2 regions of the Streptomyces sp. NPDC004284 genome follow, and region 2 is predicted to be linked to the other one. Evidence: riboswitches for the same ligand, from Rfam matches in the RefSeq annotation. Region 2 holds a riboswitch; the other holds the start of a gene.
The links. A riboswitch is a leader RNA that binds a small molecule or an ion and turns the genes downstream of it on or off. The one in region 2 is predicted to bind ZMP and ZTP.
Positions count from the first base shown of each region.

Region 1: another riboswitch for ZMP and ZTP. It lies ahead of ACFYUS_RS36325 (bifunctional 5,10-methylenetetrahydrofolate dehydrogenase/5,10-methenyltetrahydrofolate cyclohydrolase); the one in region 2 lies ahead of glyA (serine hydroxymethyltransferase).

Region 1 covers NZ_JBIAMJ010000023.1:92,902-96,299, forward strand. The annotation lists gene ACFYUS_RS36320 (hypothetical protein) at 1-922, opposite strand, end outside; gene ACFYUS_RS36325 (bifunctional 5,10-methylenetetrahydrofolate dehydrogenase/5,10-methenyltetrahydrofolate cyclohydrolase) at 1,157-2,011, opposite strand; ZMP/ZTP riboswitch at 2,040-2,146, opposite strand; gene ACFYUS_RS36330 (GAF domain-containing protein) at 2,281-3,398, shown strand, end outside.
Region 2 covers NZ_JBIAMJ010000001.1:217,030-220,427, reverse strand. The annotation lists gene glyA (serine hydroxymethyltransferase) at 112-1,380, opposite strand; ZMP/ZTP riboswitch at 1,442-1,532, opposite strand; gene rocD (ornithine--oxo-acid transaminase) at 1,648-2,853, shown strand; gene ACFYUS_RS01030 (polysaccharide deacetylase family protein) at 2,933-3,398, shown strand, end outside.

The sequences.
Region 1 (3,398 bases), on a different contig from region 2:
CGCCGGTGGTGGCCAGGCTGCAGGCGACGGTGTCCGCACCGAGGAGGTGACTCGTCCGGTACGGGTACTGGACGAAGGTCGTCCAGCGCGTGCCGAGCGGCTGCCGGGCGGCCTTGCGGCGGAGCGGTTCGCGGCAGAGCAGCGTGGCCGCCTCGCGCACCGCCTCATCGGCGGCGAAGGTGCCGACCAGGCGGGGCCGGGCGACGAGTTCGGCGCGGTGCGGCGTGTCGCAGCCGCGCCGGAGGGCGGTGCCCGGCGCGTCGCGGTCGATGTCGAAGCAGTCGCCGACGCGCAGCGCGTCGAAGGGGACGGACCGCTCGGGGAGCCGGTCGCCCTCCGGACGTCCGGAGGGGGTGGCGCCGGCCGAGCGACCGGTGTGCACGGGGGCGGTGCTCCCCTGGGGCCGCCCCGTACGGCCCTCGGGCGCGGTGCTCGTCGGCGTGCCGCCCGTGGTCGTGGTGTCCGTCGGCGTTCCCGCGCCCGGCGTGTCGGCCGTCCCGGCTCCGGTCGTCGGAGCGGGGACGGCCGGTCCCGTACCGCTGGTGACGACCGGGGACGGCACGCCGACCGGGTCCCCGCCCGACCGTCCGTCCGCGAGTCCACCGCCCTCCGCTCCGCCCTGGGCGGTCAGGAAGGCACCGGCCACCAGGGCGGCCGTCATCAGCGGAACGAGCGGCACGCCGAACCAGCGGGCGCGCCGCGCCGCCGGTCCGGGCCGGGGCGCGCCGAGACGCACGAAGCGGGCCGACCAGGCGGACTCGACGCCGGGCACATCGGGCGCGTCGAGCACGTCGGGCTCGACCGCGAGGGATTCGACCGGCCGGGACCGGATCGCGCCGACGGCACCCGGGCTCGGGTTCAGGCCCGGACTCCTCGCCGGGCCCGGGCCCGGCGAGGAGTCCGCACCGGTGGGACCGGACACTCCGGATACTCCAGGCGTGTCAGGCTTGTCGGACGCGCCCGGGCGGTCCGGATCGGGCGGAGGAGTGACGGTCGGCGGGTGGGGCACAGGGACCAGGTTCACCGCTCGGCGGCGGCGCGGCCAGCGATTATCGGCCACCGGACACGACCTGTACAGAATCGTGACGATCGCAGGCCGCGCACTCCCCCGCCACGATCCCTCGCCCCGTCACCGCCGCCGCCCCGTCACAGCTGCCTACAGGCCGAGCTGACGCTCCGCGCCCTCGACCGTCTGGGCGAGGAGCACGGCGATGGTCATGGGGCCGACACCGCCGGGGACGGGGGTGATGAGGGAGGCGCGCTCGGCGGCCGACGCGAAGTCGACGTCGCCGATGTTGCCCGGGTTGTAGCCCGCGTCGATGACGACGGCGCCCGGCTTGATGTCCTCGCCCTTGATGAAGTTCGGCTTGCCGACGGCGGCGACGAGGATGTCGGCCTCGCGGACGACCGAGGAGAGGTCCTCGGTACGGGAGTGACAGTAGGTGACGGTGGCGTCGCGGCCGAGGAGCAGCAGGCCGGCCGGCTTGCCCAGGATCGCACTGCGGCCGACGACGACCGCGCGCTTGCCGCTGAGTTCGACGTCGTACGCGTCGAGGAGGCGCATGATGCCGCCGGGCGTGCAGGAGACGAAGCCGGGCAGCCCGAAGCCCATGGCGGCGAAGGAGGCCATGGTGACGCCGTCGACGTCCTTCTCGGGGGCGATGGCCTCGAAGGCGGCGCGCTCGTCGATGTGCGGGCCGACCGGGTGCTGGAGCAGGATGCCGTGGACCTCGGGGTCCTCGGACAGGGCGGTGATGGCCGCGACGAGCTCCTCCGTGGTCGTCTCGGCGGGCAGCTCGACGTGCTTGGAGCGGATTCCGGCCTTCGCGCAGCGGTTCTGCTTCATCTTCACGTACGTGACGGAGGCCGGGTCCGCGCCGACCAGGACGGTCGCGAGGCAGGGGGTGACGCCGGTGCGGCGGGTGATCTCGGCGGCGCGGGCGGCGGTCTCCTCGACCGTGCGGCGAGCGAGGGCCGTACCGTCCATGAGGGTGGCGGTGCTGGTGGACATGGCAACTCCTGGGCGTCGTCTCTGACCGGTTTCTCGCCCAGGCGCACGGCATCGGCACGGTCGCGCCGTCGGGCGCGCTCCGCCGGGCCGCTCCCCGGTGGTGATCCACCTCAAGCGCCAGTCACGGCCCGGGCCCCACTCTACGTGAGGGGTCGGGGGCCGGTCCCGGACAGGGTGCATATGCCGGGATGCGGGGGAGCTTGTCGGTGGCCTCCGGGCGCACCACGATGAGCGCGACGGGCCGGGACGACCTCGACGAGGAGGCCGAGTTGAGCGATGCGCGGGTGGCCGCGGAGCCAAGGGCGGAGCGGGATCCGGCGGCGGGAGCCGATCCTCACGTGGAGACGACGGGCCTGGGCGCGGGAGGCGATCCGCGCACCGGGCCGGCCCGTCCGCTGGTGGCCGCGTCGTGGCGCCGGTCGGTACGCGCGCGCGTGAGCCCCGACGGGACGGCGCGGGTGGAACTGGACGAGGACGAGCTCGCCGCGTACCGGGAGGCCCATCCCCTCGCCGCGGCGATGCCGGTGATCCGGGAGCTGATGGGGGCGTACGCGACGGACGGGGAGCACCTCCTCGCGGTCTGCGACGCCGCCGGGCGGATGCTGTGGGTCGAGGGGCATCCGGGCACCCTGCGCAAGGCCCGGGCGATGAACTTCGTGGCCGGGGCCCGCTGGTCGGAGGCGGCAGCGGGTACGAACGCGCCGGGTACGGCCCTGGCCGTCGACCGTCCCGTCCAGGTGGTCTCCGCCGAGCACTTCCGGCGTCCGGTGCGGGCGTGGACCTGCGCCGCGGCGCCCGTGCACGATCCGCACAGCGGGCGGGTGCTGGGCGCGGTCGACGTCACCGGCGGGGAACGGCTCGCGCACCCGCACAGCCTCGGCTTCGTCCAGGCGGTGGCACGGGCTGCCGAGTCCCAACTGGCGCTGCTCGGGCCGGCGCCGGAGCCGGGGCGGCCGAGGCTGTCGGCGCTGGGCCGGGACGAGGCGCTGCTCTCGGTGGGCGGGCGGCGGCTGCGGCTGAGCCGTCGCCACAGCGAGATCCTGGTGATCCTCGCGCACCGCCCGGAGGGCGTCGGCGGCGACGAGCTCCTGACCCTCCTGTACGAGGACGAGTCGGTCACCCCGGTGACGCTGCGGGCGGAGCTGTCGCGGCTGCGCGCGCTGCTGGGCCCGGACGTGCTGCGGTCGCGCCCGTACCGGCTCGCCGGGGTGGTGGACGCGGACTTCGCGACGGTCGACAGACGACTGGCCTCGGGGGCCGTCGCGGCGGCGGCCGGGGAGTACGCGGGTCCGCTGCTGCCCGCGTCGACCGCGCCCGGGGTCGTACGGCTGCGGGAGCGGCTGGCGGGCCGGCTGCGGGCCGCGCTGGTGGACCGGCGCGATCCGGG
Region 2 (3,398 bases):
GAGGGCTGGGGGCCGAGGGCTGGGGCCGAGGGCTGAGGGCCGAGGGCTGGGGGCCGAGGGCGTCCCGGGCCACGCCTGCCGTCCGGGCGGCAGGCGTGGGCCGGAGTCGCGCTACACCGGGAGGCCCGGGGCGGGGAACGCCGCCATCAGGTCGGCGACCTCGGCACGGACGGCGTGGAGGGCGTCCTCGTCGCCGGTTCCGGCGGCGGTGACGGCACGGTCGATCCACTCGGCGACCTGCGGCATGTGTGCGACCCCCAGGCCGCGGGAGGTGAGGGAGGGGGTGCCGATGCGGATGCCGGAGGGGTCGAAGGGCTTCCGGGGGTCGTAGGGGACGGTGTTGTAGTTCACGACGATCCCGGCCCGGTCGAGGGCCTTCGCCGCGATCTTGCCCGGGACCTGCTTGGGCGTGAGGTCGATCAGGATCAGGTGGTTGTCGGTGCCGCCGGAGACCAGGTCGAAGCCGCGGGCGAGGAGGGCCTCGGCGAGGGCCCGGGCGTTGGCGACGACGGCGTGGGCGTAGTCGCGGAAGGAGGGCTGGGAGGCCTCGCGGAGGGCGACGGCGATGGCGGCGGTGGTCTGGTTGTGCGGGCCGCCCTGGAGGCCGGGGAAGACGGCCTTGTCGAGGGCCTTGGCGTGCTCCTCGGTGGACATGAGCATGGCGCCACGGGGGCCGCGGAGGGTCTTGTGGGTGGTCGTGGAGATGACGTCGACGTGCCCGACCGGGGAGGGGTGCGCGCCGCCCGCGATGAGGCCGGCGATGTGGGCGACGTCGGCGACGAGGACGGCGCCGGACTCGCGGGCGATCTCGCCGAAGGCGGCGAAGTCGATGGTGCGGGGCAGCGCGGTGCCGCCGCAGAAGATGATCTTCGGGCGTTCCTTGAGGGCGAGCTCGCGGACCTGGTCGAAGTCGATCAGACCCGTGTCCTGGCGGACGCCGTACTGGACGCCGTGGAACCAGGTGCCGGTGGCGGAGACGCCCCAGCCGTGGGTGAGGTGGCCGCCCATGGGCAGGGCCATGCCCATGACGGTGTCGCCGGGCCGCGCGAAGGCGAGGTAGACGGCGAGGTTGGCCGGGGAGCCGGAGTACGGCTGGACGTTGGCGTGGTCGACGCCGAAGAGGGCCTTGGCGCGCTCGATCGCGAGGGTCTCGACCTGGTCGATGTTCTGCTGGCCCTCGTAGTAGCGGCGGCCGGGGTAGCCCTCGCTGTACTTGTTCTGGAGGACGGTGCCGGAGGCTTCGAGGACGGCGGCGGAGACGTAGTTCTCGCTGGGGATGAGGCGCAGGGTCTCGGCCTGGAGCCGTTCCTCGGCGCCGACGAGGGCGGCGAGCTCGGGGTCGGCGGCGGCGAGCGCGGGGTGCTGCGGGGACGTGGTCATGTCGTTCCTCCGGGCGTGCGGCGGACGGTCCCGGGACTGAGGTGTGCACGGGACCAGGGGCCCGTGATGCCCAGGCGAGCGGCACCTCGTGTAAGGGAGCGCGCGCGGCTCCCCCGGGGTCTCTTCCCCGTACGCCAGTCGCCGTGCGTGTTTCCAGACTAGCGGGCGCGCCGTCGCCGAGGTTTCCCGGTCCGGCATGCGAGCGACGATAAGAAAGGGGCCACAGCCCCTGGGTCACCCCTGAGCCGCAGGACGAACGGAGATCCCGTGTCGAGGACAGAAGACGCGATCGCTTCCGCCGACGCGCACAGCGCTCACAACTACCACCCCCTTCCGGTCGTCGTCGCCTCGGCGGACGGCGCGTGGATGACCGATGTCGAGGGCCGCCGCTACCTCGACATGCTCGCCGGGTACTCGGCGCTCAACTTCGGGCACGGCAACCGGCGTCTGATCGACGCCGCGAAGGCGCAGCTGGAGCGGGTGACGCTGACCTCGCGCGCCTTCCACCACGACCGCTTCGCCGAGTTCTGCGCGCAGCTCGCGGAGCTGTGCGGCAAGGAGGCGGTGCTGCCGATGAACACGGGGGCGGAGGCGGTCGAGACGGCCGTGAAGACCGCCCGGAAGTGGGGGTACGAGGTGAAGGGCGTGCCGGACGGGCACGCGAAGATCGTGGTCGCGGCGAACAACTTCCACGGCCGGACGACGACGATCGTGAGCTTCTCGACGGACCACGAGGCGCGGGACCACTTCGGGCCGTACACACCGGGGTTCGAGATCGTGCCGTACGGGGACCTGACCGCGATGGAGGCGGCGGTCACCGAGAACACGGTGGCGGTGCTGCTCGAACCGATCCAGGGCGAGGCGGGGGTCCTGGTCCCGCCGGCCGGCTATCTGGCGGGGGTGCGGGAGCTGACCCGCCGGCGGAACGTGCTGTTCATGGCGGACGAGATCCAGTCGGGCCTGGGCCGGACGGGGCGGACGTTCGCGTGCGAGCACGAGGGCGTGGTGCCCGATGTGTACATCCTGGGGAAGGCGCTGGGCGGCGGGGTGGTGCCGGTGTCGGCGGTGGTGGCCGACCGCGACGTCCTCGGGGTGTTCCGGCCGGGTGAGCACGGGTCGACGTTCGGCGGGAACCCGCTGGCCTGCGCGGTGGCCCTGGAGGTGATCGCGATGCTGCGGACGGGCGAGTTCCAGGAGCGGGCGGCGGAGCTGGGCGAGCACCTCCACGCGGAGCTGGGGCTGCTCGTGGGCGGAGGCGCGGTGGAGGCGGTGCGCGGGCGCGGGCTGTGGGCGGGCGTGGACATCGTGCCGTCGAAGGGGACGGGCCGGAAGATCTCGGAGAAGCTGATGGGGCGCGGGGTCCTGGTGAAGGACACGCACGGGTCGACGATCCGGATCGCTCCGCCGCTGGTCATCTCGAAGGAGGACCTGGACTGGGGCCTGGAGCAGCTGAGGGGGGTTCTGTCGGACTGACGGAGTCCGTCCGAAGAGGGTGGCGTGCGCTCAACTCGGCGCATTGACACCGGACTTGGTCTAGGCCAATGATGCGGCCATGCCGAGACTCCGTCTGCGTCACGCCGTGCGTGCCGCGCTCGCCGCCCTCGTCCCGCTCGCGCTCCTCGGCGCGGTCGCCGGACCCGCGCACGCCGCCGAGGCGGCCTGGCCCGAGCCCGTCCCGGTGGTCTCCCGCGTGGAGACCACCGACCCGGTCGTCTTCCTCACCATCGACGACGGCTGGTACCACGACCCGGCCGCCGCGAAGCTGCTGCTCGACCGCCGGGTGCCCGCCTCGCTCTTCCTGCTCCCCGGCGCCTACTCGTACGACTCCGGCTACTTCCACACCCTGCTCGACCAGGGCCGCTCCCGCGTCGAGAACCACACGGTCGGCCACCCGGACCTGACCGCCCTCGACGCCGCCGGGCAGAAGGCGGAGGTGTGCGGGGCCCGTGACCAGCACCTCGCGCAGTTCGGCGACGGTCCGCGGCTGCTGCGCCCGCCGTACGGCACGTACGACGCGA